DNA from 2 places in the Paenibacillus sp. WG02 genome. Region 1 is predicted to be linked to the other one. Evidence: predicted binding sites of a transcription regulator. Region 1 holds the regulator's gene; the other holds the start of a gene.
What was found. The regulator LexA, encoded in region 1, represses DNA repair genes until DNA is damaged. The targets are predictions, from matches to a motif close to CGAACATATGTTCG.
Positions count from the first base shown of each region.

Region 2: the regulator LexA is predicted to act here: its motif matches at 11,497-11,510, upstream of recA (recombinase RecA).

Region 1 covers NZ_AP036016.1:4,967,497-4,983,225, forward strand. The annotation lists gene ACBP55_RS22615 (HAD family hydrolase) at 1-15, opposite strand, end outside; gene ACBP55_RS22620 (DUF896 domain-containing protein) at 59-241, opposite strand; gene ACBP55_RS22625 (LysM peptidoglycan-binding domain-containing protein) at 382-789, opposite strand; gene lexA (transcriptional repressor LexA) at 937-1,554, shown strand; gene ACBP55_RS22635 (aminopeptidase) at 2,195-3,433, opposite strand; partial or broken gene glnA (type I glutamate--ammonia ligase) at 3,544-4,885, opposite strand; gene ACBP55_RS22645 (MerR family transcriptional regulator) at 4,926-5,336, opposite strand; gene ACBP55_RS22650 (methionine gamma-lyase family protein) at 5,432-6,652, opposite strand; gene hflX (GTPase HflX) at 6,685-8,010, opposite strand; gene efeB (iron uptake transporter deferrochelatase/peroxidase subunit) at 8,200-9,474, opposite strand; gene ACBP55_RS22665 (EfeM/EfeO family lipoprotein) at 9,499-10,668, opposite strand; gene ACBP55_RS22670 (FTR1 family iron permease) at 10,700-12,181, opposite strand; gene ACBP55_RS22675 (AAA family ATPase) at 12,357-13,334, opposite strand; gene ACBP55_RS22680 (antibiotic biosynthesis monooxygenase family protein) at 13,421-13,720, opposite strand; gene ACBP55_RS22685 (histidine phosphatase family protein) at 13,749-14,375, opposite strand; gene ACBP55_RS22690 (lipoate--protein ligase) at 14,399-15,400, opposite strand; gene ACBP55_RS22695 (N-acetyltransferase family protein) at 15,423-15,729, opposite strand, start outside.
Region 2 covers NZ_AP036016.1:3,996,147-4,011,875, reverse strand. The annotation lists gene ACBP55_RS17910 (YlbF/YmcA family competence regulator) at 1-82, opposite strand, end outside; gene miaB (tRNA (N6-isopentenyl adenosine(37)-C2)-methylthiotransferase MiaB) at 192-1,754, opposite strand; gene pduL (phosphate propanoyltransferase) at 1,865-2,434, opposite strand; gene ACBP55_RS17895 (2-oxoacid:ferredoxin oxidoreductase subunit beta) at 2,530-3,396, opposite strand; gene ACBP55_RS17890 (2-oxoacid:acceptor oxidoreductase subunit alpha) at 3,384-5,132, opposite strand; gene ACBP55_RS17885 (dipeptidase) at 5,339-6,280, opposite strand; gene ACBP55_RS17880 (stage V sporulation protein S) at 6,404-6,664, opposite strand; gene ACBP55_RS17875 (TIGR00282 family metallophosphoesterase) at 6,779-7,573, opposite strand; gene rny (ribonuclease Y) at 7,691-9,229, opposite strand; gene ACBP55_RS17865 (regulatory protein RecX) at 9,616-10,305, opposite strand; gene recA (recombinase RecA) at 10,381-11,424, opposite strand; gene ACBP55_RS17855 (competence/damage-inducible protein A) at 11,600-12,850, opposite strand; gene pgsA (CDP-diacylglycerol--glycerol-3-phosphate 3-phosphatidyltransferase) at 12,939-13,526, opposite strand; gene rimO (30S ribosomal protein S12 methylthiotransferase RimO) at 13,523-14,851, opposite strand; gene ACBP55_RS17840 (YajQ family cyclic di-GMP-binding protein) at 14,980-15,471, opposite strand; gene ACBP55_RS17835 (helix-turn-helix domain-containing protein) at 15,614-15,729, opposite strand, start outside.

The sequences.
Region 1 (15,729 bases):
GGCTTTCAACGTCATCATTCATTTCCCCTTTTGAATGTTGTATCTATATGAGCAGCGATTACTCTTCGTCCGTAAACTTGATGGAATCAAGTTGAACTTTAAGATTGCCACGGAATGCTTCAATATATTTCTTTCTGAGTTCGTTGCGCTCATCGATTTCCGCGTCTGTTAAGCCAACTGTTTTCGCTTTACGAGCAAGCTCATTAATACGTTCGATAGTTTGTTCCATGTTGTCACTCATTGTGATCCTCCCAGTCAAAAATTCAATATGAGTACTACTTTGCCATCCCTATTAAGGAATGTCAAGAGACAACAAAAAGAGGCATAGGAACATGTCCGAGCCTCATCATATTTAGATTCTATCAGGAAAGCATAATGAAATTAAGGAAGCAATAAAACCTGTCCTTCTTTAAGGGAGCTCGTGGTTAAATGATTGATTGTCTTCAATTTATCAACATAAGAACGAATGTTCTCATTACCTTTTTTGTGAGTGGAAGCAACATCCCAAAGAGTGTCTCCGCGTTGAATGACGACTTGATCTTGCACGACAGCTTTCGGAGAAGAGTTAATTGAAGTAACGGAAACTGGGGTCCTTGCAATTGCTGCCCCATCCCCTGCATAGGCTTGAACCATAGCACCGAATGAAAACACAGTACCAAGAATAACTGCTAATAGGACGAAGCGAACAATCGCTTTGGTATAACTAGAATTAAATGTCATCCCTTTGGATGTGCTAGCAGATCTATGAGGTGTGTGTGTTGAGTTAGTGTTTGAATAAGCCATATACATGAGTAATCATCTCCCAAACATTTGTTCTGGTATTAGATTAACACGAACACATGTTTGAGTCAACACTTTTCTCGAACTTATGTTTGTACGAACTCGGGTTCTATGTTATACTTTGGGTAATGATTCCCAGTATTGGAGTGATAACTATTGAGTAAGATTTCGCAGCGTCAACAAGCTATATTGGAATTCATTAAGAATGAAGTGAAAGATAAGGGGTATCCACCTTCCGTTAGAGAAATCGGTGAAGCAGTTGGACTAGCTTCTAGTTCTACAGTGCACGGGCATTTAGAGCGTCTTGAGAAGAAAGGTATGATTCGTCGAGATCCTACTAAGCCTCGTGCTATTGAAATTCTAGGACTTGACGGTGCTGAGACGCATTTTGCAGTTTCTGTAGCACGTGTACCTCTCGTTGGTAAAGTTACAGCAGGTGTGCCTATTACAGCAACTGAGAACATTGAAGACTATTTCCCTCTTCCCGTAAGCATGGTAGGAGATAATAATGTGTTCATGCTTAGCGTCATGGGTGACAGTATGATCGAAGCCGGCATTCATAATGGCGATTATGTCATCGTTAAGCAGCAGCAAACTGCGAATAACGGGGACATTGTTGTAGCAATGACTGAAGACGATGAAGCAACGGTGAAACGCTTTTACAAGGAAAAGGATCATATTCGTCTTCAACCAGAGAACTCGGCATTGAAGCCTATCCTTTTGAAACATGTTACGATTCTTGGCCGTGTCATTGGTTTGTTCCGGGATATGTAATAGCCCTACAGCCCTTATTCTACCTACAATACCAATGAGAAAGAACCGAGAGGACAATCGTCCCTCGGTTCTTTTCGATGTAAACAGTTATAATGCTTGGAGCTTTGGATTATATAGAGAAACTTAAAAGATAGTAGGCCAACCGATCCAAAAATGGATTTTCAAAGTTAATGATACGGTTTTAATCCCTCCATAGCCATGAAGGCTGAACAGTGGATTCAGGATTCAGATAAGAGTCTTCAGAGACTGCTATTACGTCATTAAAATCGTATTTTACGGAATTAGAAGCCTCTTGAGGCTTCTATTCGGTAATATTTGGCCCCTATTTGCTTCAATTTTTATGAATAGAAGTCTTTAAAGACTTCTATTCTAAAAATCACAACACTTTTGGACAAATTAGCGGTCTCTAGAGACTTCTATTTTCTAGCTTCTTTCCTCTAGCTTCTATCTTCTATCTCCAAACTCCAAACTCCAAATTCCAATTTCCGTCTTCCATCTACTCTATACTCTATACTCTATACTCTATACTCTATACTCTCTACTCTATACTCCCTGCACTCTATCCCATTGATAACCCCAGGAGTACTTTCACCTTTGAATTAAGCTAAAATATCAGCTAAAGAAATCAGATAAATTTCAACTAAAAAGCAAGCGCCCAATTTCCACTACGGAAAATAGGTTCAACGGTACCATCACTAAGGACACCATCAATCTCAAGATCAGCCGTCCCAATCATAAAATCCACATGAATCAAACTGGTGTTCCCACCACGAGCTTTCAACTCTTCACTTGAAATAGATACGCCATCCTGCAAATTAATAGGGTAGCAGCTGCCTAAGGCCAGATGGCAGGATGCATTCTCATCGATGCCCGTATTGTAAAAAATGCGGTCAAGATTCGAGATCGGCGAATCAAAAGGCACGAGAGCAACTTCACCCAAATATCGCGCCCCCTCATCCATATCCAGCAACCTCGCTAGGTGCTCATAGCCGACTTCAGCATGATAATCTACAACTTTCCCGTCCACGAACTTGAACGAAAACCGATCCACGAGCGCCCCATTCACATTTAATGGCTTGGTGCTCGATACCGTCCCATGAACACCCGTTCGCTTAGGCATCGTAAATACTTCCTCAGTCGGCATATTCGCTACGAATCGTATTCCACTTGCGTTCTCCGAATCACCACCAAGCCAAATGTGGCCCTCCGGCAGTTCAACTCGCAAATCTGTTCCTGCCGCTCGATATTGAAGCGCCTCATAGTGCTTCTCATTTAACACGCTGCGAACGCGCTTCAGTTGATCCATATGTACTCGCCAAGCCGCAACAGGATCATCTTCATAAACGCGGTTTATCCGGAAAATTGCCTCCCACATCGCATCGATTCGCTGTTCTTCTGGTAAATCGGCATACACTTTGGATGCCCATGCCACCGTAGGCGCTTTGATTAAGCACCAACTGAACTTACTTGTTCTTACATAGTGCTGATACTTAGATCTAGCCGTAGCCATGGCTTTAGATGCTCTAGAAATCATGCTTGCATCAATACCCGCGTAGAGATCAGGATCCGGCACTTTGATATTCAGCAATGCTCCACCGTTTTCTACAAAACGTTCCAACATACTCGTATACCACTCTGGGTAATAATCAAGAGCTTCGTCATGGGCATATTCAAATCTACTGCGAGTTATCACATCATCCTGCCAGTGAACTTGGACAAAATTCGCCCCTGCCTCATAGGCTTTCTTCACGATAAGTCTAGTCAATTCTAGGGACTCTATTGGCGACTCTATCATCAGATCCTGGCCTTTATTGAGGTTAACCCCTACCTTGACTACAAGTTCAGCGTACTTTTCCAAATTCATTTGAAAGTTATCCATTATCCTTATGCTCTCCTTCGCGTGAAAAAGCCCATCAGTTCAGAATCGTACCTGAAGGCTGACGGGCTTTTCTTATCTAATTGTTGTATCCATATCAACTTTCTTTGCGATTAGTAAAGAGACAGATATTGATCTCTTTCCCATTGGTGAACTTGTGTGCGGTACATATCCCACTCGATTTCTTTAAGTTCATAGAAATGAGCAAGAGCATGTTCGCCCAGCGTATCGCAAATCACATCATTGCGAAGCAGCTCGTCCAACGCTTGTTTCAAGTTCAAAGGCAAAGTAGGAATGCCATCGCTCTCTCTTTCCTCTTCGGTCATCACGTAGATGTTACGATCCGTAGGAGGAGGAAGCTGCATTTTGTTCTTAATGCCATCCAATCCGGCAGCAAGCATAACTGCAAGAGCCAAGTAAGGATTAGCAGCCGGGTCCGGGTTACGAACTTCAACACGAGTACTTAAACCGCGGGAAGCTGGAATCCGGATCATAGGACTACGGTTACTTGCCGACCATGCCACATAGACAGGCGCTTCATAACCAGGCACAAGACGTTTATATGAGTTAACCGTAGGGTTCGTAATTGCAGCAAAAGAACGTGCATGACGAAGTACACCCGCCATATAATGTCTAGCCACATTACTTAAACCTAATTTATCGTTCTCATCATAAAAAGCATTCACATCACCTTTGAATAACGATTGGTGACAGTGCATGCCAGAACCGTTCATACCAAACAATGGTTTAGGCATAAATGTAGCATGCAAACCATGCTGTCTAGCAACGGTTTTGACGACGAGCTTGAAGGTTTGAATTTGGTCAGACCGCTTTAATCGCATCTGCGTATTTAAAGTCGATTTCATGTTGACCTGGCGCCACTTCGTGGTGGGATGCTTCGATTTCAAAGCCCATCTCTTCAAGCGTCAACACGATATCGCGGCGGCAGTTTTCGCCCAAATCCATCGGAGCCAAATCGAAATATCCACCTTGGTCATTCAGTTCGGTTGTTGGATTGCCTTTTTCATCCGTTTTGAACAAGAAGAATTCTGGCTCCGGACCTACGTTCATAGCCGTAAAGCCCATTTCTTCGGCTTGTTTCAACGCATTTTTCAAGATGGCACGCGGATCTCCTGCGAACGGTTTGCCATCTGGCATATAGATATCACAGATTAAACGTGCTACTTTGCTCTCGGTTACCCATGGGAAAATAACCCATGTATCCAAATCAGGATACAAATACATATCAGACTCTTCAATACGCACATAACCCTCAATGGATGAACCATCGAACATCATCTTGTTATCGAGCGCTTTTTCGAGTTGGCTGTAAGGAATTTCTACGTTTTTGATGCTTCCCATCAAGTCCGTAAATTGCAAACGAATGAACCGAACATTTTCTTCTTTGGCAATGCGCAAGATGTCTTCTTTGGAAAAATTGTTGTTGTAGCTCACGTGTGCAGTCTCCTCTCAATTTACAAACGATTAAGAAATGCTATTTATAAAAACGGGAAAGCTGACCTTGAATCAGAGAAACCTGATCAGGGCGTTTACCTCCGCCAATCAACTGCTGCTTAAGCATTTTGTGCAGTTGGGAGTCGGTTAATTCTTTACGCTTCACTTCTGTGTGTTCGTTCAAAATCGTTGCATCTTCTGAATCTTTATCGACAGGGATAAGAACCTGCTTGATCCCGGCGATGTTCACACCTTTTTCAATTAAATCTTTAATTTCAAGAAGTCGTTCTACATCATTAAACGAATACAAACGTTGATTACCAGCTGTTCTAGCTGGAATAATAAGTTCATGCTGCTCATAGTAACGAATTTGTCTTGCAGTTAAATCAGTCAGCTTCATGACGATCCCGATCGGGAATAACGCCATATTTCTACGTATCTCATCACTCATGCTAATCACTCCTGGTCAGTAAGTACCTCTCCACTATTGTACCTTTGTAACAAAAACGTGTCAAGGAGTGTTAGGTTTGTTCACAGTCTAATTTTTCACAACAATCCCTTGTCTTCCATATGTTGGATTGCTGTTAGTACCCCTAACTTACAGTGTGAGTAGGTGAGTCCGCCCTGTAAATAAGCGATATAAGGCTCACGAATCGGCGCATCCGCGGACAGCTCCAGACTGCCGCCTTGGATGAATGTCCCGGCCGCCATAATGACGGGATGCTCATAGCCGGGCATATCCCACGGCTCCGGCACAACGTGCGAATCAACGGCAGCCGCCTTCTGGATGCCCTGCACGAAGGTGATCAAGTGATCCGCCGACGTGAAGCGGATCGCTTGTATCAGATCTGTGCGCGGCGTTTGCCAGCGCGGATGGCTTTCGAAGCCCAGCTCTTCGAACACGCTAGCTGCGAAGACTGAGCCCTTGACAGCTTGCCCCACCAGATGAGGGGCAAGGAAAAGCCCTTGAAACATTGCTCGCGTAGCGCCGAGCATGGCACCAACCTCGCCCCCGATACCGGGGGCGGTCAGTCTGTAGGCGGCGAGCTCCACTAGGTCGCGCCGCCCGGCAATATAGCCTCCGGATGGGGCGATACCGCCGCCGGGGTTCTTGATCAGCGAGCCGGCCATGAGATCTACGCCAACCTGCGTTGGCTCCTGCAGCTCGGTGAATTCGCCGTAGCAATTATCGACGAAGACGATCAGGTCCGGGTTCACTTCTTTGACGAATCGGACCATTTCTCCGATTTGTTCAACCGTGAACGAAGGCCGCCACGAGTAGCCGCGCGAACGCTGTATCCCGATCACCTTCGTGTTCGGCTGAATGGCAGCCGCGATGGCTGACCAGTCCGGTGCGCCATCCTCAGTCAGCGCAACCTCGCTGTACGCGATGCCAAAGTCCTGCAAAGATCCCATCCCGTCGCCAGGCTTTCCAATGACCTTATGCAACGTATCATAGGGCTTACCCGTTATGTAAAGTAGATGTTCGCCTGGTCGCAGAACACCGAACAACGCTGTGCCAATCGTATGCGTACCTGATACAAAGTGCGGGCGTACAAGTGCCGCTTCTGCCCCCATCGCATCAGCATAGACAAGATCGAGCACCTCTCTGCCACGATCATTGTAGCCATAGCCTGTCGAAGAAGCAAAGTGGTAATCGCTTACCTTATGTTTTTGGAAAGCGCTAATCACTTTCCACTGATTAAGATCAATCGTTTTCTCAATCTGGCGAAAAGCGCTCTCTATTTGGCGTTCAGCGCTTTCCATTAATGCCATAACTCTATCCCCAAATTGCATAATTAGTAAATCTCTCCCTCACTATCTTGAGCCTCTTGCTGAGCATGCTGATCATAAGCCACCAATTGATAGGCCAATTTGACGTAGTCATCCTTGTTCACACGGACCTTGAACAGCATATCTTCCCCGTCCACATCCGTCTCTAGGACGTCACCAATTCGGTACATCAGTGAAATGATGTCTCCCTTATCAGCTGGAATGCGAAACTCTTTACTCTCACCCATCAGCTTCTCTTGAATAGCAATTCGCAGACGTTCCAGATCATCAGGGTTGTATGCGCTGATTTTCAGAAATTCACCTTCGGTCGAAAGCATCTCCATATCTTCTTGCGAGCAAAGATCTATTTTATTAAAAATAGTCAACTGTTCCTTCTGATGTGCACCCAGTTCTTCTAAAACCTCAGCGACAACCCGCATTTGCTCATTTCTCATATCTGTTGAACTATCTACGACATGAAGGATCAAATCAGCCTCATTGGCCTCTTCCAGCGTAGCACGGAACGATGCAACAAGATCATGCGGCAGGTTCTGAATGAAGCCTACGGTGTCTGTTAGCACGATCTCTTTGCCGCTTGGCAATTCCATCGTCCGCGATGTCGGATCCAACGTTGCAAACAACTGATTCTCAATATAGACGTCGGCTTGCGTCAATTGTTTCAATAAAGTTGATTTCCCTGCATTCGTGTATCCAACAAGGGCAACTTGAAACACACCGGTCTTCTTACGGCGTTCACGATGCAAAGTCCGATGACGAACAACTTCTTCTAGCTGCGCCTTCAGCTCATCAATACGTCCGCGAATGTGCCGACGATCGGTCTCCAACTTCGATTCCCCGGGACCTCTCGTCCCGATACCGCCACCAAGACGTGACAAGTTCTTGCCTTGTCCCGATAGCCTTGGAAGCAGGTAGCTAAGCTGCGCCAGCTCAACTTGAATAATGCCTTCTCGTGTTTTGGCACGCTGAGCAAAAATATCGAGAATCAGCTGCGTTCGGTCAATAATTTTCACATCTAGGGCAGCCTCTAGGTTACGGACTTGAGCACCAGAAAGCTCTTGATCGAAGATTGCCGTATTCCCGCCAAGCTCCTCCAAAAGAACTTTAAGCTCTTCAACTTTCCCTTTACCAATAAACCATTTGGAATCCTTTGTTTCTTTGTTCTGAGTCAATGTCTCCAAAACAAGCACACCTGCAGTTTCCGCCAACTTGACCAGCTCTTGCAGTGAGTATTCCGCTAACAATTCATTTTTCTTCTGTTTCTGAGTGACTAAACTTACGAGTACTGCGCGATCATCAATTTCTTTCTCAACCATATGTGAAGTTGTTTTCATAGGTATCTCCTTTACGCTGCATTCAAACGACCGAAATAGCCCCATACGGGCGTATTCCTTCATCATTGTGTAGGAAATGCTTGGGAAAGTCAATTTGCAGGAGAGGAAAATTCGATTATAACGAAGTTCCTGTCTGAAGACACAAAAATACCGAAAGACCATAGGCCTCTCGGTAGCTTTCCACCTATTTTAAGTAAATAAACTTTGTCCCAAAAACGAACCTTTCGATGGAACACCCGGCAGCACAGCGAAATAGCCTCCACCCGTTGTGTCCGTATACGAAAGCATTTTGTCAGGAAACTTCGGATTCGTCAATCTTTTCTGGATGGATTCAAACTGAGTTTGAATGTTCCGATTAAAACAAACGAATAACAGACCCGCATTGATTCGTCCAACACTATCGAGGTTATCCATGAAATTATACCCGCGGCGCAATATACGCTCACGCTCTGAATTCTCTCCCGTGCGCGGATTTGAAAGGCGGATATGAGAATTAAGTGGTGTAACTTCACCTTTGGTATCGCTAGCAAAATTAGGCTGATCGAACTCTCCATGCCCACCCATAGGTGCTCCAGAAACCTTCTGACGTCCAATAATCTCTTCTTGATCGGAGTATGATTGCTGATCCCATGTTTCAATCCGCATATGAATACGGCGAACAACCATGTAAGTACCTCCAGCAAACCAAGACGCGCCGTCTCCCGCTTCGACCCAAACATTATTTTTCATAAATTGTTCATCTTGCAAGTCGGGATTAGCCGTACCGTCCTTGAAGCCGAACAAGTTCCTCTTCGTTCCTTGCGACTTCACGCCTAGCTGTCCAGTTTGCTGCCAACGCAAATGGGCAGAACCGCGTGCCGCTTTAGCTAAGTTACGAATCGCATGGAAACAGATCATCGGATCATCAGCACAAGCCTGAATTATGATGTCTCCATGGGTCAATTGTTCCTGCAGCGAGTCTTTATGGAAAATAGGCATTTCCGTAAGGCCAGATGGTTTACGAGAACGAAGTCCGAAGCGATCTACACCGTCTTTTTCGAACAAAGACTCACCAACAGCGAAGGTTAGTGTTAATTTACCCGTATCGAGGCCGATCTGCTCCCCAGTATCCAACGGCGGGAATTTCCCCTCCTGTGGCTCAGCCGTGAGAGGCTTGCCTTCCATGAGTGTCGCTGCCATCTCGGTCCAAAGCTGAAGAAGCTCCTTTAGCTCCTTCACATCCTGCGTAGTTACATCAAATGCCGCCACATTTGCAAAGTTCTGAGCCGGAGTCACAACACCGGTTTGATGAGCTCCATAAAATGAAATGGTTTCATTCGCAGCAGCACTTGCAGTACCTAGTTGTTTGTTGGAAGCGGCAGGTATTACTTTCTGGGCCTTCCCAAGCAAATCCCCAATGACAACGCCTGCAGCACCTGCCGCCGTCATTCCTAAGAAAGCGCGGCGATTCATTTTATCACCCATACCGTTGTTCTCCTTTCCAATCCCTTATTTACTTAACGTTCCTGGCATTTTCACTAATGGCTCAGCGAATGCCTCCAGTTTATTTTTCAAATCTATTTGTTTGCTTTGTTCTAATTTGCTGAAATCATTCCAAGTAGTGCCAACAGGTGAAAGTGTATTCATAGTTTCAATAACGACGGCTAAGCTTTTGCTGATTTTCTCATCAAGGGCAGGATCTTTCTTTTTAAGCTCACCTTTAATCAGATCATAGATGGCTTGCGCGCCTTCCACATTAGCTCGGATAACAGGTATCGTAGCTCCACTCCAACGCTCTTCTTCACCCGTGATTTTCTTGGCTTGTGCTTCTTCCATCAATTCCCCAACACCTGCGATAAAATCAGCAGGCTCAATCGTAGCGGCTTCAATGGCTTTCTGCATTTTCTTGCCGTCTTCTAGTAAACGTGAAGAAAAAGCTTCAGCTTCCTTCACATTCTTTTTAACAAACAACAAATACTCAATACGATGATACCCAGTAAATTCAGGATCATTTTCATTTTTGAAATCATTCACACGAGCGTCCATGACACCGTCTAAGTCTTTAAAAGTTTCGATAATAGGCTCAATTCTCTCATAGGGCATTCGAGATTGTCCATAGGAATCTTGTGCCTTTTTTAAATCGCCGCTCTTCACTGCAGCATCCAATTGTTCGAGACCAGCTACTAATTGTTTCCCTTGTTCTTGAACGTATTTATTATAAGCTTTTGCTGCCTCTTGCAGTTCTTTGGATGCCTCAATAACATCTTTATTGACTGCACCTTTATTATCATCAAGGGAGGTGCTTAGCTCCGTAATGACTGCTTTCAAATTGTTATTTAGCGACGTTAATGTGGCATAATCCAGCTTGTCTTGTTTCAATCCTGCTTCTAAGGGAGTCAGAAACTTCTCAACTTTCATATACAATTCTGGGAATTTTGGTTTTACTTCATCTTCGAAGCTAGCCCACTGGTTCTCAAGTAGGTTGGATTGCTTCTGCGGATCTTTTACCTTACTTGTGTCCAGTTGACCCTTTAACTGCTCAATACTTGTAAGAAGCGCTGCTGAGCCCTCTTTAACAGGTACTTTGGTCACTTCTGCTGTCGTTTCTGTTTTACCGCAGCCTGCGAGTATAAGTGTTGTAGCCGTTGCTAGAATCATTAGTTTTTGACTTTTATTCATGGGATAGTTCCCTCCACTTTTCTCTAAAATATTATTTGGATAAGGCCATATTTCGCATTTGAATCGTTTTACGACGGTCCCAAAGGACCGCGAACAAAGCGGATACCAGGAGAATGAATTGCGGTATTGCACTTTCTAATGTTGGATACAGTGCGACAAAATCCCAGCTTGGCAGCCAAGAAGCTGTCGTCGCAGGCAAATAGCCTGCCAACTGAAGCCCATGCACACCCATCCCCGCAAATTTAAAGCAAAGATAAAATACGAAGAAGCTTGAGACTAGAAAGAATGGACGCATTGGAATACGCAGACCAATTTTAAGAATTAAAAAGGCGACAATGAGTAGGACGGCCACTCCAATCCCTATACCTCCGAGAAGTGAGCTTAAAGAGATAGAGGATGCCATACCGATCATGAAAAGGGCTGTTTCTGTACCCTCACGGAAAACAGCAAGAAAAGCAAGCAAACTGAGAGAAACTAGACTTCCGGTAGCTAAAGCTTTTACGCTTTGATCCCGTATGTACTTCTGCCAATTATTGACACTTGATTTGCTATGCAGCCAGTAGCTCATATACAGCAGCATGACAGCAGCGAAAATCCCTGTACATCCAGCAATTAAGAAGTTGTTTTTCCCAAAAGCACTTGTGGAAAACAACTGTTGTACGACAATGCCAAGCGCTATACTAACAAGCAAGCCCCCGAACACGCCATACCAAATCCATTGTTTCTTATCACCATGACCCGATTTATTCAGGAAGCCTAGTAAGGCAATTACGACTAACAAAGCCTCCAGACCTTCTCTGAGCAATATCGTTGTCGCATCCAGCATGGTGTAGCTTGTTTTGGCTGCTAAAGGCTGCAATTCAGCGTGCATGCGCGCAATTGTTGCTGAAGCCTCATGTGCTTGAGCAGGAACAGCAGTCAACTGAGCGTAAGCAGTGACCATGTCTCTTTCCATCGAAGTATAGACAGATGAAGATTGTGTAAGCACAATGCCTTCGATTTGCAACCAGGAATTTCGAAGCTTTTGGATACTTGCTGAAGCACCTTCGATATCATTCTGCTTCATTTGATCCGCCGCTTTCTCGAGCAAAGCTACCAATGAACTCACCGTAGTATCTCCACTGCCCTGAACCACTTTACCGAAAACATCCATATTGCCATCAATAAAACTCTTATTCAAACTGTGAAGATTATTTAATGCCTCTACCAGTTTCTGCGAATCAATTGGCTGCTTGAGGGATTGAAAGGATACTTCACCCATCGCTTGCTCAATCTTCTGATAGGCGGCCAATGAGCGCCCTTTAATACCACCTTCATAGGACAACCAATTTACTTGAAACGATTCGAACATTTTGGAGGCATCCTCCAACTTCCCGCTTTCTGCCGCTTGAATCGCGTGAACAATACCTTCATCAGCCTTGGCCAGATCATCCTCCGCCTTAGCACCTGCTGTTAAAGGAATAGAAAGCAGCATTAGCAGTGCTATCCAACTCACTAAGATGACTTTACGCATGAATCACAACTCCCTATAGAAAAATAAAACCCAAATTCAACCATGTTAATATTGATAATCATTATCAACCATTTAATTACTCTGTCTATTTTACTCCGTTCAACCAATCTGTCAATCGTTTTATTCAAGAAAAAAAAGCCATTTAACTGTTATAAGTTAAATAGCTTTATAAAATTCATTTAAATTTCATATCTTCAGGCCTAATTGACATTAATTCTAATTTGGAAGGAGCATTTACATACTGACTGAGTAACCTTACTGCCTGATGCCGCATCGCTTTCTCCAGAATGTTTCGAACATACCTCGCATTACTAAATGCACGCCATGTTGCGGCCTTCTCATCGGTTAAATGCTGCTTCAACTTCACAATCGTTTGCGGAAGAAGCACATACTCTCGATCTTTAGCCATGAGCTCAGTAATCTGAATCAATTGTTCAATCGGATAGTCCTCGAAATCAATTTGAATGGGAAATCTTGAAGGAAGTCCCGGATTCGTAGCCAGAAATTGCTCCATTTCGTCGCTATACCCTGCTAGAATAAGGATGAACTCATTCTTCTTATCCTCCATACCTTTGACCAGCGCATCAATGGATTCCTTGCCAAAATCCTTATCTCCTCCACGTGCCAGACTGTAGGCTTCATCAATGAAAAGGATGCCGCCCATCGCCTTTTTCATCAACTCACGTGTCTTAAGCGCTGTATGTCCAATGTATTCTCCTACTAAATCAGCACGCTCCACCTCAATAAAATGACCCTTGCTCAGAACGCCCATGGCATGGAACATACGCCCCATCAGTCTAGCTACTGTCGTTTTACCAGTTCCGGGGCTTCCTTTGAAAATCATATGGTACACGTGCGCATTGCTGAGCAGACCGGCTTCTGCGCGAAATTGCGAAATTTGTAAGAGCGCATAGATTTCATGCACCAACTCTTTGACATTATCAAGGCCAATCAGTTGATTCAGCTCTTTGAAAACTTCCGAAAGCGGACCCTCGAGAGGCGTCTTCTTTCCTGTGAGCTGCGGCTCGGCATCGGCTAGCGGCGAAGCGTGAGTCTGGCTGCCTGCTCCATCAACGGCTCGCCTATGCATGCCAGGCTCTGGCTGCCGTAAGACGATGTTGATCTGTCTGGATGGCAAGCTTCGACCACTCATGAGGATCACCTCGTTTACAGGATGGTTTGATGGTTCGTATCAATCCATCCTACGCTCGTTTGATGCATTTTAGACCGCAACAGCCGTTAATGATACTTTTGTGTCAACGTATAGTGTTCGACCACCGGGAATGGGTCATAGAAATGATGCAGCAGCTTCCGCCATTCTTGATACTCTTCAGAGCCACGGAACCCTACAGTGTGATCCTCCAATGTTTCCCAACGAACGAGCAGCAAGTATTTATTGCTATCCTCGATGCACGTTTGCAGCTCATGGGAAATGTATCCTTTCATCGATGAAATAATAGATGAGGCTTGGCGAAACGCCGTTTCGAACTCCGCATTTTTCCCTGCAATTACAGGAAGGATGGCTACTTCTAAGATCATGAATAATTCCTCCAATTGATATCGTATTTTAGAAACCGAATGCTTCCTCTTGAAAATGGGACGTATCTCCGTGAAGCCGGATATGAGGCTCGTTATCAATTATTTCGACAACACTTAAGCAAGTCGGGTGAAAATATGGCGGGTTCCACAAATCTGAAAGAGCTCTTCGTTCGAAGTAGGCCATGATCATTTTCAGTGTGACTGTGTGTGAAATTAAGCCTATTGTTTTGCCTGCATGTTCCCCTAACAGCTGCACAATGGCTGGTATGACGCGAGCCTGCAAATCAGCATAGGACTCACCTTGCGTTGGTCTATACAATTCAGGTGCATTCCAGAACGCATGGAAGTTGTCAGGATCCAAATCTGCAATTTCGGCCGAAATCCGCCCCTCCCAAGCACCCAAATTCATTTCTTTCCACTCATCCGAGGCATGGATCTCCAATTCACGCGAACCTTTTACGATATTCGCCGTTTGCAAAGTACGACCGCTGCTGCTCGCATATAGCACATCAAAGTGAACATCCTTCAAAGCATCTGACAACCAGGAGGCTTGCTGCTCCCCTAAAGCTGAAAGTGGTGAATCCAAGTGACCTTGCATTCGGCGCTCCACATTCCACATCGTTTCCCCATGTCGGATTAAATAAAGCTTTGTCATCGGCAGAATCCCCCCTCCTTGCACTAATTTAACATCATCAAAGCTACAAAAGACTCCAAATCCAGCGCTCCAAAGTAACGCTGCAATTCCATACTTGACAGCCGTTCTCGTATAGCAGACTCTTCATACCGCGATCCACGCAGCGTTTCTTCTAGTTCGGCTACATCGCTAGCTCCGAAGAAGTCTCCATATATTTTCAAATCATGAAGATGACCCTCTTCAATATCTAAACGAATATCAATTGTACCGACGCCTTCGAAGCGTTTGGAGTTCTGAACCGTACTTTTAGGTGATTTTCCGTAGTTCCAGTCCCAGTTCTGATAGCGTTCCTTAGATAGCTCGTGAATGCGGACCCAATCTTCCTCAGAAAGCTTGTATTTGGGAACTTCTGACTCCTTAGCATTGAAAATAGAAGCAAGCAGCTTATTTCGGAATTCCTCCATCGTAATAGGCTCGCTCAGGAACTCGATAATGTTAGCGACCCGGCTTCGAATCGATTTAATGCCTTTGGACTGAATCTTATCGAGATTAACCTTAAGGGCAGATACAACGTTTTCGATTTCTGAATCGAAGAGTAGTGTTCCGTGACTGAACATCCTGCCCTTGGTTGCAAATTGTGCATTGCCCGAAATTTTACGCTCACCGACTTGGATGTCATTGCGGCCCGTTAAAGCTGCTTCAACACCAAGCTTAAGTAGTGCTTCAACAACGGGCTCAGTAAACTTTTGAAAATTGTGAAAAGAGTTCCCGTCATCCTTGGTAATGAAGCTGAAATTCAGATTGCCCAAATCATGATACACGGCTCCGCCACCCGATAATCTCCGAACCACATGAAGGTTATTCTCTCTGACATATTCGGGATTGATTTCTTCGAGTGTATTTTGATTTTTGCCAATAATAATGGACGGTTCGTTGATGTAAAAAAGTAAGTAACTCTCATCGTTAGGGAGTTGTCTAAGGGCATATTCCTCAATGGCTAAATTAATCCGGGGATCAGTGATTCCTTCGTTATCGATAAAAAGCATAATCATACTCCTTCATTATTGATCAAATCTCTGTCGCCATTGTTCGATTTAAGGTAAACATCCCTAAGGATTTATAAAAGGCAATAGCACGCTCATTAAATTCCCATACATTTAATTCTAGTGAAGCAGCTGAACGCTCCTTAGCCCAGGCAATAGAAGCTTCATATAGCTTAGTACCAATGCCCTGACGCAGAAAGTCCGGTGAGACGGCCAGTTCATTTAAATACGCATAAGTTCGAGGGACAAGCGCTTCATAGGTAGGCGATTTCTTCATTTCCAGCATAGCGACCCCAACGACCAAACCCTCATTCTCCGCTACCAAAATCACT
Region 2 (15,729 bases), 970 kb from region 1:
GATAAAACTGTACCTCATTCGAAGTCGTTAACAATTCAGCCAATTCCTTGGCTTTGGATAAAATATCTTCGCGTACAATCATTTCCGTATTTGTAAACTCCTCTACTTTAAAAGCATGAGGCTCATTATCGTTATGTTTATGATCACATTGAGACACTTCTAAACACGCTCCTATCTATTTCAGCTTCAAATTAAATGGACATTTTCATGGGATTGTGAACAATCTCACCCTTCAAAATCCAAGTTTGTGCATGCGTCACTTCCACTTCAACCATTTGACCAATTAAAGACTTATCGCCAGTAAAATGGATCAATTTATTTGTCCGCGTGCGACCGGCTAGTACATCAGCGTTATTCTTGCTTTCGCCTTCAACAAGAACTTCAACGGTCTGACCTAACAATCTCTCGTTGCTCGCTTTACTGTGTTTATTTACTAGCTCATTCAAGCGATAAAGTCGCTGTTTCTTAACTTCCATCGGTACATTGTCTTCCATATCGGCAGCAGGCGTACCTTCTCGCGGCGAATAAATAAATGTAAACGCGAAATCGAAGCCTACTTCCTCATAAAGAGACATGGTTTCATCAAACTGCTCATCCGTTTCACCTGGAAAACCAACAATTATATCTGTTGTCAGAACGACATCAGGCATCGTTTCTTTAATTTTACCGGCCAGCTGTAAATAATGATCTCTGGAATATTTTCTGCTCATTCTTTTCAGAACCTCAGTATTACCCGACTGAACTGGCAGATGTATATGCTCTACAAGATTACCACGTTTACCTAGTACTTCAATCAAGCGATCATCAAAATCTCTTGGATGTGATGTGGTAAATCGAATACGCGGCACGTCAATTTTACGAATATCGTCCATCAAATCAGCGAATGAATAGGTAATATCCTCAAAATCTTTACCATAGGCATTGACATTTTGACCGAGCAGCGTAATTTCCTGAAACCCTTGACGAGCCAAGTCTCTAACCTCAGCCAGCACGTCTTGTGGTCGGCGACTTCTCTCTTTACCCCGCGTATAAGGAACTATACAGTACGTACAGAACTTATCGCAGCCAAACATGATGTTCACCCAAGCACGGATTCCTTCACGTTTTTTCGGTAGATTCTCAACGATATCGCCTTCTTTGGACCATACCTCAACGACCATTTCCTTGTTATAGAAGGCATCTTTCAAAAGGGATGGAAGTCGATGAATATTGTGCGTTCCGAAAATCAAATCTACAAAAGCATGCTTTTGCATAATTCGATTCACGACCGCTTCTTCTTGCGACATACATCCACAAACACCAAGTACGAGGCCTGGTTTCTGGGCTTTCAGTGCTTTTAAATGACCAAGCTCACCGAACACCTTATCTTCTGCATTCTCCCGAATCGCACAAGTGTTGAGCAGAATTACATCTGCTTGGAACTTGTCCTCAGTCGCTTGATAGCCCATTTGCTCGAGTAAACCCTTCATTACTTCTGTATCATGCTCATTCATCTGACATCCGTAAGTGCGAATCAAATAATATTTATCCTTGCCGAACTCCTGCATGTCCTCAGGAATGGTGAAGTCATAGTGTACGGCGATCTCTTCTTTTCCGCGCTTCTTTGCATCTGTCAGTGAAGGAGGCTGAAAATATTGGGAATAATCCTTGTCGGATTTCACTTGGTTAGCCACTTTCTTTCCTCCTAAAAGTTTTGCTTTAGCAAAACTAACTTCGTAAGCATAGGCAGAGTTTTCGTATAAAACATTCTGCATAAGTCGACTGAGTTTTGCTGTAGTAAACTGACGCAACTTTTATTATAGCATCACATGGCTACATAGTACAAAAAGAAATTAGCATATGTATGAAATTTTGCTTGCACGAATTAATCTATAAGTTCAGCGAAATCGCCAGTTTTCACACCAGCAGCATTCCCCTCATCCGTGTCAATGTGCATGTCTAATGCGTAGTGATCAGATACACGAGCAATCACATTCTCGAAAATCAAAGATCGTTCCCCACTCACTTTGACACGCAAAAGCTGTTTATCCTGAATGCCCCATTTCTCTGCATCCGAAGTATGGAAGTGAATATGCCTAGCCGCGACAATTACGCCTTTCTCCAGATCAATCTCGCCCTTTGGACCAATGACACGGAGACCTGGTGTGTGTTCTATGTGTCCGGATTCACGTACCGGCGGGTTTATCCCTAAAGAAAAAGCATCCGTTCGCGATATTTCAATTTGTGTACTTGGGCGTGCAGGTCCAAGAATACGTACTTTCTCGATCTTCCCTTTGGGTCCCACAATCGTTACCATTTCTTGAGCTGCAAATTGCCCAGGTTGTGAGAGATCTTTAAACGTTGTCAATTCATATCCCTGCCCAAATAAAACCTCGATATGAGCTGGAGATAGGTGTATATGTCTAGCTGAAACCCCTACTGGGACTGTTTTCATAGTATCCATCCTTTACCTTTTGTGATAGTAGACAGTATTGCCGCTCAGCAAAAAAGGCATACGGAAAATCTCCATATGCCTTCAAGGTATAACTATTATTTGAATTCAGTAAGCATTTTGCTGAAATCAGCTTCTGAAAGCTTAAGGTCTTGTTTCGAAAGTCCTTCTTTAGCAAAGCTTGGAATGGAATCTTCGTAGCTCTTTTTCTCTTTGTTTTGATAGATAATACCCGTCAACATGGAATTTGTTTCCATGATTTTGGTCATTGCCATCACACGGTTCGTGTAATCATATTCAGGAATTTCATCCAGATCCACGATATTCTCTTTGAACCAGTCATACGTGTTTACTTTATTGAAAGTTACGCATGGGCTAAATACGTTAATCAAAGAGAAACCTTTGTGATTCAAACCAGCTTCGATAACAGCTGTTAACTGTTTCAAGTTACTGGAGAACGATTGTGCTACGAAAGAAGCACCAGCAGCCATAGCCACTTCTAATGGTGAAATTGCAGACTCAATTGTTCCTGATGGAACGCTTTTCGTTTTGAAACCTTCCGCACTACGTGGGGATGCTTGACCTTTCGTCAAACCGTAGATTTGGTTATCCATTACGATGTACGTGACATCAATGTTACGACGAATCGCATGTACAGTATGTCCCATACCGATTGCAAAGCCATCGCCGTCACCGCCTGAAGCGATAACAGTCAAATCGCGGTTAGCCATTTTCACACCTTGTGCGATTGGCAAAGATCTACCGTGAATACCGTGGAAACCATAAGCATTGATGTAACCAGAGATACGACCGGAACAGCCAATACCCGATACAATTGCTAAGCCCTCAGGCTCTAAACCAACATTAGCTGCTGCACGCTGAATTGCCGCTTGGACGGAGAAGTCTCCGCAACCTGGACACCAGTTAGGCTTTACATTGTTACGAAAGTCTTTTAATGTTGCCATGCTAAAGTCAACTCCTTACATTTTTGTTCAATTTCTGCAGGCAAGAACGGGTTACCGTTGTATTTAAGAACATTTTTAATTTTATCTGCATGACCAACATGCAGTTTAATTTGATCGGCTAATTGTCCAGTTGCGTTGTTTTCAACAACGATTACTGTTTTTGCTTTTTCAACAAGAGGTCTCAGCTGCTCTGCAGGGAACGGATGAATCAAACGCACTGTTGCGTGATTTGTCTTAATTCCTTCCAGTTCAACGCGGCTTCTTGCTTCATCGATCGTTCCACCAGTGGAACCCATTCCGATAATCAAAAGATCTGGATTCTCATGAGGTGCATCGAATTTAATGGCATCAGTAACTTGAATGTGTTTCAATTTCTCAAGACGCTTATCCATCATACGTTGACGGTTTTCAGTGCTTTCCGAAGGACGACCTGTTTGGTCATGCTCAACACCTGTAACATGATGAATACCATTCTTCACGCCAGGAATCACACGTGGTGAAACACCGTTCTCAGTAAACTCATAACGTTTGAACAGTTGATTCGCTTCTTGTTCAGGAGCTTCTGTTACAAGCGCTCCGCGGTCAATCACAATGCGGTTGTAATCCAGCATCTCTGCGGATTGTTTACCCAAGGAGAGTTGCAAATCCGTCATCAAAATAACTGGAACTTGATATTTCTCAGCAAGGTTGAAAGCTTCAATTGTATCATAGAAGCATTCTTCAATCGTGCTTGGGGATAGAACGATTTTCGGGATTTCACCGTGTGTACCGTAGACCATTGCGTTCAAGTCGGATTGCTCTTGTTTCGTCGGAAGACCCGTACTTGGACCTCCACGTTGTGTATCAACGATAACAACAGGCGTTTCAGTCATACCGGCGAGGCCAATCGCTTCCATCATCAAAGATAGACCAGGACCTGCAGATGCTGTTAGTGCACGAGCACCAGCATAGTTAGCACCGATTGCCATTGTACATGCTGCAATTTCATCTTCGGTTTGGATAACAGTTCCACCCAATTTAGGCAGTGCTTTTTGTAAATATTCCATAACTTCAGATGCCGGTGTAATTGGGTAAGCTGGCATAAAGCGGCAACCTGCTGCTACTGCTCCAAGAGCGATTGCATCGTTACCAATCATGAACAGTTTTTGTCTGCCGTCAGCTGGTTCCAATTGGAAGTCAGCAATAGGTCCACCGGCCAATTCCAGAACGGATTCTGCACCTTTACGAACAGCTTCAATATTTTTTTCTACAACAGCTGCGCCTTTACGGCCAAATTCTTCTTCAACAGCTTTATTAAACACGTCAAGCGGCAAACCGAGCAATGCCCAAGATGCGCCTGATGCGGCCATGTTCTTAAATAAGGAAGTTCCTAGTTCCTCTGCAATGGCAGTGATTGGAACTGGAAACAAACGCGCTTTAATTCCTTCAGGTAAAACGGGGTTAAACTTAGCATCTGCAACGATTACACCGTTGTCGCGAAGTTCGTGTGCATTAAAATCGATACTTTCTTGGTCGAAAGCGACCAAAATGTCCAAATCGTCTGAAATTGCGCGAATCGGTTTAGTGCTGATGCGAATCTTGTTATTTGTATGTCCCCCCTTAATCCGTGAAGAGAAATGACGGTACCCATACAAATAGTAACCGAGACGGTTCAATGCAGTAGAGAAAATGCGGTCTGTACTTTCGACCCCTTCACCCTGCTGACCTCCGATTTTCCAAGATAACTGACTAATCACCGTACGTCCACTCCTTTTGATTGTAGCTGCATGAAGATCTAAAAAAGCTAATTTGTAGAAATTTAAGATGAAGCTATAAAAAATTTCTTTCACTTGTCATCCAAAATTGTATGCCTTTACAGACCAAATTGCAAGGGGTTTAAACGATTCTAAAACATAGAGTTTTTAGATCGAATCCATATCAATATTAGAATGATTCATAGCTTTCATCTCGGAAGATTGGTAAGCATGAAATTCCGCCAATTACCATACAGAAATGCCTCCACTTGTGATTCCTTATAGTTTTTACATAAAGCTTCTATTATATTTCCGTATTGACCGACATGTCTCAAACCTTTCATCCATTGCTCGATCCCATCAAAATCCGAACCAAATCCAATATGCCCTTCCCCGCCTAATGAACAAACATGATCAATATGCTTCAGCAGCGCCGTAATGGGAACAGCTAAATTAGTGCTATCCACAAAGTAGGGAACAAACGTAATCCCCATCAGTCCTTGACACTGGATGATAGCTTTGATTTGATCGTCTGATAAATTTCTTGGATGAGGACATACCTTTTGAGCGTTCGAATGGGATGCAATGAATGGTTTGGTATACACCTCAACCAATTCCCAGAACGCGGCTCCGGATAAATGAGATACATCTGCTATTATACCCATAGTTTCTAATTCTTTTAACATCAGCTTGCCTTTTCTTGTAAAACCACCTTTTCGAGGCTCCATCACCCCATCTGCAGCCCAGTTAGCATAGTTCCAAGTCAAACCAATGCTTCTCACTCCAAGGTGGTGTAGAATCCTTAAATGCGTCATGTTTCCCGCTAAAGCATCCAAACCTTCAAGCGTGAGAATAGCGCCAATCTGTTCCCCGGCTTCAACTGCTCGCCAGTCATCTACATTTTGAATAAATTTCATTCCTGGATGACGAATAATTTTCCGATGAAATAAATCAACCATTTGCAAAATATGATCGAAGGTTGGCTGCTGAATGGAGTCCGATAAGTAGATGGCAAAACACTGAACTTTTACTCCTGCTTGTTTAAGCCTTGGATAACTGACATCCAACTCCTGTTCTTCCTTATCGAAATCCAGCTTGGGGTTCGCATACAGTTTCGTAAGCGCATCGCAGTGACCATCCATTATTCTCATCCTAGCAGCCTCCTATACATCATCTTCTAGACAACACAAAAACCCCTAAGCAGAGGTTTGTTAGAAATGTGAAAAACCTGTCTACTAGGTAAACAGGCTCGGTATTTAGTATGGTACGGTTTATTACCTTGGCTCTACAATAAGTTTAATGGCTGTCCGATCTTCCCCGTCAATCACGATGTCTGTGAAGGCTGGTACACAAATTAAGTCAACTCCACTGGGCGCGACAAATCCTCTTGCGATAGCTACTGCTTTGATGGCTTGGTTTAAGGCGCCTGCACCAATAGCTTGAAGCTCAGCAGCTCCACGCTCACGCAAAACACCTGCCAATGCACCTGCTACGGAGTTTGGATTGGATTTTGCTGAAACTTTTAATACATCCATGAATAGTACCTCCTCGGGAATGATGGATAGATTCCATTACCCATCATATTCTCAAGGTTTAACAAACATGCTATCGTAGCCAATTTAAATATTCGCAATAGTTAGAATTATCTGCTAATCCATGAAGACTTGATCTTCATCATAACGGATAAGGTTAATTCCTTTGGCCAAACCAGTCTGATCGTTCAATTCAATCACAACAGCATGGAAATGCCATTTGCCCTCATCCGTTACGAATCGAACTGGAAGTTGAGTTTTGAACTTTTGCAGTACAGCATTACGTTCAACCCCAAGAATACCATCCCGCGGCCCTACCATCCCTACATCAGTTACATAAGCTGTTCCTTGCGGCAAAACACGGTTATCATTTGTTTGTACATGTGTATGGGTGCCGATAACTGCTGACACTCTACCATCCAAATGCCAGCCCATCGCAATTTTCTCAGAAGTAGCTTCTGCATGGAAATCTACGAATACAAATTTATGTTTTTTCTTATCCGCTTCAAGAATTTCGTCCACTTTGCGAAATGGGCAATCAATAGGCGGTAAGAATGTGCGTCCCTGCAAATTAATGATCAGCAATTCCTGATCCTTGACCTTAATGACCGTATGTCCTCGCCCCGGTGTTCCAGGAGGAAAGTTAGCGGGACGAACCATCTTCTCGTCACGATCAATGAAATCAAAAATCTCTTTCTGATCCCACGTATGATTGCCCATCGTTAGAGCCTGAATGCCCATCTCATAGATTTCCTTAGCAATTGCCGCTGTAATCCCTTTCCCTGCGGCAGCATTCTCTCCGTTAGCAATGAACACTGCGTGTGGATGAGCTTGTTTTAGTCTAGGCATAATATTTTTCAAAGCTTTTCTTCCTACAGATCCTACGATATCTCCGATAAATACAATTTTCATAACAAATATATAGCTCCTTTATAAACCATAGATGCAAAGGCAAGCAATTCATAAATTCAATGACCAGCCTGAAAATAAGGAAAAGTGGCTATATCAGCCACTTTTCGCATTGGTATCTTATTTAGCGTATTCAACAGCTCTTGTTTCACGAATGACCGTAACCTTAATATGTCCTGGATAATCGAGTTCACCCTCGATTTTCTTCGTAATATCACGGGCTAAACGGAACGCTTCGGTATCATCCACTTTCTCCGGTTGAACCATAACGCGCACTTCGCGACCAGCTTGAATGGCATATGACTTCTCAACACCCTCGAATGATTCCGAGATCTCTTCAAGCTTCTCAAGGCGCTTGATATACGTTTCGAGCGTCTCTCTGCGTGCTCCAGGTCTTGCTGCGGATAATGCATCTGCAGCTCCTACTAACATCGCAATAACAGAGGTTGCTTCCACATCACCGTGATGCGAAGCAATACTATTAATAACGACTGGATGCTCCTTGTACTTCTTGCCAATCTCAACACCGATTTCCACATGAGATCCTTCAACCTCGTGGTCTAGCGCCTTACCGATGTCATGAAGCAGCCCGGCACGTTTCGCCAAAGTTACGTCTACCCCGAGCTCCCCGGCCATCAGACCAGCCAGATAAGCTACTTCCATGGAATGTTTCAACACGTTTTGACCGTAACTTGTTCTGAATTTCAAACGACCCAAAATTTTGATCAAGTCAGGATGCAATCCGTGTACACCAACCTCAAACGTGGCTTGCTCCCCATATTCGCGAATACGTTCGTCCACTTCTTTACGGGATTTCTCAACCATCTCTTCAATGCGTGCTGGATGAATACGTCCATCAGCAACAAGCTTCTCTAAAGATGTACGAGCAATTTCGCGTCGGATTGGATCAAATCCTGATAAAATAACTGCTTCTGGCGTATCATCAATTATAAGGTCAATACCCGTCAATGTTTCCAGAGCACGAATATTACGTCCTTCACGACCGATGATCCGGCCTTTCATTTCTTCATTTGGCAATGATACAACTGAAACGGTAGTTTCAGCAACGTGATCTGCAGCACAACGTTGAATGGCGAGCGTGATGATTTCACGGGCTTTCTTATCGCCTTCTTCTTTGGCCTGCTGTTCGATTTCTTTAATAAGCTGTGCGGTTTCGTGACGAACTTCCTGTTCTACATTTGTAAGAATGATGCTCTTAGCCTCATCCATTGTAAGTCCAGAAATTCGCTCTAACTCCGAAACTTGGCTTTTATAAAGCTGATCAATTTGTGATTGTGTATCCTCGATCCGCTTCTCTTTGTTGGCAACTTGCTCTTCTTTACGCTCGAGAGATTCTAATTTTTTATCCAGCGATTCCTCTTTTTGCAACAATCGTCTTTCTTGTCGTTGAATTTCATTTCGACGTTCACGAATGTCTTTTTCAGCTTCGGACCTTAGTTTATGCACTTCGTCCTTTGCTTCCAGAACCGTTTCTTTTTTCAGTGCTTCTGCTTCCTTCTTGGCAGATTCTCGAATCTGCTCAGCGGCTGTTTCAGCACTGGAAATTTTCGCTTCTGCAAGAGATTTACGGATAAAATAACCAATCCCTAAGCATGCAGCTCCAACAATGAGAATGATCGCGACCCAGATGAAAGTCATCTTGTTCACCTCCTCGTTGGTTTCTCCAAGGTGTTAGCCTGGGATTCCCTTCGGTTTTTTAATCCGATTTTTAATTGTTTGACTAGTCATACATACCCTACTTATTAAGAGTATGGCTTTTAAATGAATGCGCACCGTGCGTTAGAGGCACTATAGTGCTAATAATCCATAATCAACAGTGTAAAAATTGGCGGTTTCTACATCTGTCCCCTCAAAATCAATGAAAATGAGTATGATTTTGAATACATTATGAAAATATACACTGTTATTTTATCTTTTGTCGAAGAAGCTTGTCAAGCGATTGTCCCTTCGATGACGGAATAAGTATTTCCAGTACCCCAATGACATTTAATGACATTAACTAATTAATCCTATAATTAATGGCATTAATAATCAAACGAGTCATCTAAGATTTCAAATTCCTCTTCACTCGATTCAGAGCTTAATACCCCTAAAACCTTGTTTACAATAGAGCCTGTATAACCTCTCCGCATAAGAAAAGCTCCCGTCTTTCTTTTACGATCCATGGTCTTTCCTGAGGTTTGCTTCCATTTCGTTTGCCCCAATTTCATTGCCCCCGAATACTCATCTTCGGGATCGATAGTCTCCATGGCATTTTTGACCAATTCTTTATCTATGCCTTTTTGTTGGAGTTCTTGTCGAATGAGATTACGACCTTTTCGTTGCGAAATAATGCGATTATCTGTCCACATTTTCGCAAATTCCTCATCATTTATATAATTCTGCTGAACTAGCTTTTCACATGCCCATGCAATAATAGGCATTTCGAAGCCTTTCTCCTTCAGCTTGCGTTTTACTTCACTTAATGAATGAGGTCGTCTGCCTATCATACTTACTGCTTTTATATAAGCCATATTCTGTTCCTCATCAAGCGTTATACTCTCGATTTCTTGTGAAAGTATGGTTTCCCCTTTATTTAATCGATGCTTGATTAGAATGTCTTCATGAACCGAGAATGCGTACTCTTCATTTAGAAATATATTGTAGCGATGATTACCGCGCTTCTGTTTCTCAACCTTAGTTATAATCAATACTGGTTGCTCTTCATTATTCACAACTAACCAACTCCTTCCATGAAGAAAGCACCTTAACACAAGGTTTAAGGTGCTTTCATGTATGATCATTTAAACTTATTCGAAATCTGGTTCCAATTCATCATCTTCCTCGTCAACATTAAGAGGGATTGCTTTGATTAAATTACTGTTTTCTCGAATCCGTAATTCAATCGTTTCCGAAATACTTTTGTTATCTTTCAAAAACTGCTTCGAATTCTCACGGCCTTGACCAAGGCGCTCACCTTCATACGAATACCAAGCTCCGCTTTTATTAACGATATCCATTTCTGTTCCGATATCAATGATACTGCCTTCGCGTGAAATTCCTTCACCGTACATAATATCCACTTCTGCTTGTTTGAACGGCGGAGCTACTTTATTCTTAACTACTTTAATTCTTGTGCGGTTACCAACCATATCATTACCCTGTTTGATTGTTTCCACACGACGAACATCAAGACGAACAGATGAGTAAAACTTAAGTGCACGGCCACCAGGTGTTGTCTCTGGGTTACCGAACATAACGCCAACTTTTTCACGTAATTGGTTAATGAAAATCGCGATAACTTTGGACTTGTTGATCGCACCAGACAGTTTACGAAGTGCTTGGGACATCAAACGAGCCTGCAGACCCACGTGGGAATCACCCATATCGCCTTCAATTTCTGCTTTAGGTACTAATGCCGCTACAGAGTCAATAACAATAATATCTACTGCACCACTTCTTACTAGCGCTTCAGCGATCTCAAGTGCTTGTTCACCGGTATCCGGCTGAGAGAGTAAAAGCTCATCTATATTAATACCAAGCTTGCTTGCATAGGAAGGATCCAATGCGTGCTCCGCATCGATAAAAGCCGCTTGTCCACCATTCTTCTGTACTTCTGCAATAGCATGTAGAGCTACCGTCGTTTTACCGGAAGACTCAGGTCCGTATACTTCTATAATTCTTCCGCGTGGAAACCCACCTATTCCAAGAGCGATATCAAGTGCAAGAGATCCGGATGATATCGTTTCAACTTGCATATGTGTAGATTCTCCAAGTTTCATAATGGAGCCTTTTCCGAACTGTTTCTCAATTTGACGTAAAGCATTATCAAGTGCTGCGCGACGATCTGACAAAACACTCACTTCCTTCTTCTATCATTATAGGTATATGATAACTTGTTTTCAGGTGTTTGCCAAGCATTTTTTCGAACATACATTCGACTTTTTAGCGAACAAACAAAAAACCGCAACAAAGTTATCGCTTTGCTACGGTTCTTCCGTTAACACTTAGTCTTATTATATGCGAACTCTAGCAATCTTTCAACTGTTTCCATAATTGGTAGAGCGCACTTTTGGCTGCTCTATGCTTAATGGACTCCCGATTACCAGAAAGCTGCAATGTGATAACCCTTGTTACTGCGCCCTTTTGAGCAAAACCTATATACACAAGCCCTACAGGCTTGCCTTCAGACGGACTCGGACCGGCCACACCCGTGACTGATAGTCCAAAGTCACTTCCGGTCACAGTAATCAAGTTCTCCGCTAAGAGGGTCGCTGTCTCACTGCTAACAGCACCTGGGGAACCCTCCCCTTCCAGCACTTCCATTGGAACACCGAGGAGCTTATGCTTTAAGGCATTGGAATAACAAATGATCCCTCCCAGAAAAGATTGGGAACTCCCCGGTACCGCAGTAATCAAATCACTTAACAATCCGCCTGTGCAGCTTTCAGCCACAGCAAGTGTCTGGCTCTTCTCGCCAAGCAATTGCAGCACAATCGTCTCGATGGGAACATCTTGCTCGGCATAGAGATGATCTCCTAATCGCGTTCTAATCTCCAGTTCAGTCGCTTGAAGATTCCGTTCACCTTCTGAAGCCGTTTGTGCACGTGTTGTTAAGCGAATCGTCACTTCGCTTTCTTTGGCGTATGGAGCGATTGTTGGGTCTGTTTGAGACTGGATTAAATCAAGTAATTGATGTTCCAAGTTAGATTCACCGATGCCGGCAAATTTCAGCATCTTGGAATAAAGCGGAATCTCATCCGTCATCCTTGCGCGCAGCCAAGGAACCGCATACTTGGTGAACATTGGCTTCATTTCTTTGGGCGGGCCTGGTAGAAGAATGAAATGTGTCCCTTCGTAGGTAAATGCTATACCGACAGCAAGCCCTGTTTCGTTATGTAATGGATCACTTCCCTCTATCATCATCGCTTGTCGTCTGTTACTTTCAACCATATGGATCCCGCGTGACTGGAACAAATCCGTAATTGTTTTCATAGAGGGCTCATGCACAATCAATTCACGTCCTACAAACGCTGCAAGCACGTCCTTCGTCAAATCATCCTGCGTAGGTCCAAGACCTCCTGTACAAATAACAACATCAGCCCTTGAAGCAGCTAATTTGAAGCTTTCTAGCAATCTCTGTTCGTTATCGCCAACGACGGTTTGGAAATACATATCTACACCAAGCGCAGCACATTCTCTGGAGAGAAATTGAGCATTCGTATTTACAATTTGGCCTAGTAAAAGTTCCGTTCCAACTGCGATTATCTCTGCTTTCATTTCAAATTCCCTCCTTAAAATAAGAAAATCTCTATCAAGGCCATTCAACTTAGGCTTTCGTATGTAGTAAAAAAAGCAATAGGTTGCCCTATTGCGACTTTTCTGAAAAATCTATGACATGCTTATTCTTTACAAAATACTCCACACCCGAATACACGGTAATAATTGCTGCTACCCAACTAGCTATAACATCAAAAGGGAAGTGCAGAAACGTAAAAGGAAAATTATTGATAAGTAGTGCAATGATGGCTGTAATCTGAGCTGCCGTCTTCGCTTTACCCCATTTGCTAGCTGCCATCACCGTGCCTTCCAATAGAGCGATTTGGCGAAGTCCTGTGACAGCCCACTCTCTACTGATAATGACAATGACAATCCATGCATCTACTTTACCCATTTCCACTAATGAGACGAGCACAGCCGTAACAAGCAGTTTATCCGCTAAAGGATCAAGCAGCTTACCCAAGTTGGTTACAAGATTACGTTTTCTGGCAATGTAACCATCTAAACTGTCTGTACTCGCTGCAATAATGAAAATTAAAGCAGCAATAATTTGATTATACGTTATGCTAAATTCCTCTATCCGTATATGAGGGAATTTCACCTTAATCAACAGAAAAAACATGATAATAGGTACTAATAAAATCCTCGCCACGGTGATGCGGTTAGCTAGGTTCATGCAATTACCTCCCCGGATAAGTCAAACTCATAAGAGTGGGTAATACGAACTTTAGCTAGTTCACCAATGTTAAGCTTCGCATTCGACACGAATACTTCCCCATCAATCTCAGGAGCATCAAATTGGGAACGTCCAATATACACATCACTTCTGCCATCGTATCTTTCGATTAGCACATCAATTTCCTGCCCGATGCGGCGTCCGCCACGCAGATTCGAGATTTCACGTTGAATTTCCATAATCGCGTTCGCGCGATACTCTTTGACATCATCAGGAACTTGGTCCGGCAAACGTGCTGCTGGCGTATCATCTTCCTTGGAATATGCAAAAACACCGAGACGGTCAAACTGAACATCGCGAACAAATTGTTTCAAGTTTTCAAAATCTTGTTCCGTTTCACCTGGGAAACCTACAATGAGTGATGTGCGTAGGGCTACATCCGGAATCGCTTCACGAATTTTGCGAACTAGCTCACGCGTATCCTTCTGGCGGCCAGGTCTACGCATCCGTTTGAGGATAGAGTCTTCACTGTGTTGAAGCGGCATATCGATGTACTTACATACCTTCGGATTAGATGCCATGACAGCAATCAATTCATCGCTAAAGAATCCAGGGTAAGCATAGTGCAGACGCACCCACTCGATGCCTTCCACTTCACTCACTTTATTCAGTAAAGTAGGCAGCATGAAACCATCGTAAAGATCCGTTCCATAGTTCGTGGAATCCTGAGCAATGAGACTAATCTCTTTGACACCTTGAGCAGCAAGAGTAGCAACTTCAGCAACGATAGACTCCATACTTCTGCTTTTGAAGCTGCCTCGCATAATTGGAATACTGCAGAATGTGCATGCGTTATCGCAGCCTTCTGCAATTTTCACATAGGCTGTGTATCGAGGAGTAGTCATGAGTCTTGGCAGGTCCGCATCATAATTAAACACCGGATTCCCAACAAGAACCGGTTTCTTACCGCGAAGCGCCTCATCTACAATATGGTTGATTTTATCGAAATCTCCGGTACCCACGATGCCATCGATCTCAGGCATTTCTTCCATCAACTGCTTTTTGTAGCGTTGTGTAAGACATCCGGAGACGATTAGCGCCTTGAGATTCGCAGTTTGCTTTAGTTCTGCCATATCCAAAATTGTATTAACGGATTCTTCTTTCGCTGCATCAATGAACCCGCAAGTGTTCACGATAATGACAGTGGCATCTTCCTTGTTCTCGACAGACTGAAAACCACGGCCATGAATTAATCCTGACATAATCTCGGAATCGACCAAATTCTTTTCGCATCCAAGAGTAACTACTTTAACCTTTTCTGTCATGAAAGAAACAACCTCCAATAGTCCTAAAAAACACTCCCTACCAGTATAATACAAGCCCTATAGGGTGTCAAAATGTAAAAAACCCCTACATGTAGGGGGAGACTCTCCAAAGAACATCGTATGTATGCCTATTTCAAGTTTACAAATTGTAAATCAAGAGGAATTTCCGCCTTACGCAGCAGCGCAATAACGGCTTGTAAGTCATCACGACTCTTCCCGGTTACTCGGATTTGATCCCCTTGGATTTGCGTCTTAACTTTAAGTTTGGAGTCACGAATTAGAATGTTAATTTTTTTCGAGTTCTCCTGATCGACACCTTGTTTCATGCTAATTTTCTGCCTTACGGTGGAACCAGCCGCTGGTTCTACTTTACTATACTCGAGATTCTTAATCGAGATACCGCGCTTCGTCATTTTGGCGTGCATAATATCAAGGACATTCTGAAGCTTAAACTCATCATCGGAGGTGACAACAAGCTGGTCCTTATCCAATTTAATGCTACTTTTACTGCCCTTAAAATCAAAGCGGGTAAGGATCTCTTTTTCCGCCTGCTGAATGGCGTTATTTAGTTCCTGCATATCCACCTTAGATACGATATCAAACGAGCATTCTGAACTCATCTTAGACAAAACATCCTTTCCATCAAATTACAATAGCATTATAGCAAGAAGCCGTAAAAAAAGAAACATCCCAAGCCCACTCGGCTTAGGATATCTCTTGGTCATATTCATTACCAGGGAAAGCGCAGGAAGCGTCAAAATGCTAGCTTTTTTGCAAATTGAGCTGTACCCTCTTGGGGTTTGGTGTATCCCCGACAGGAACGATTGTGCCATTCACAGTAAGTTCCAAGGCACTTGCTGCACCAACATTTAAATACG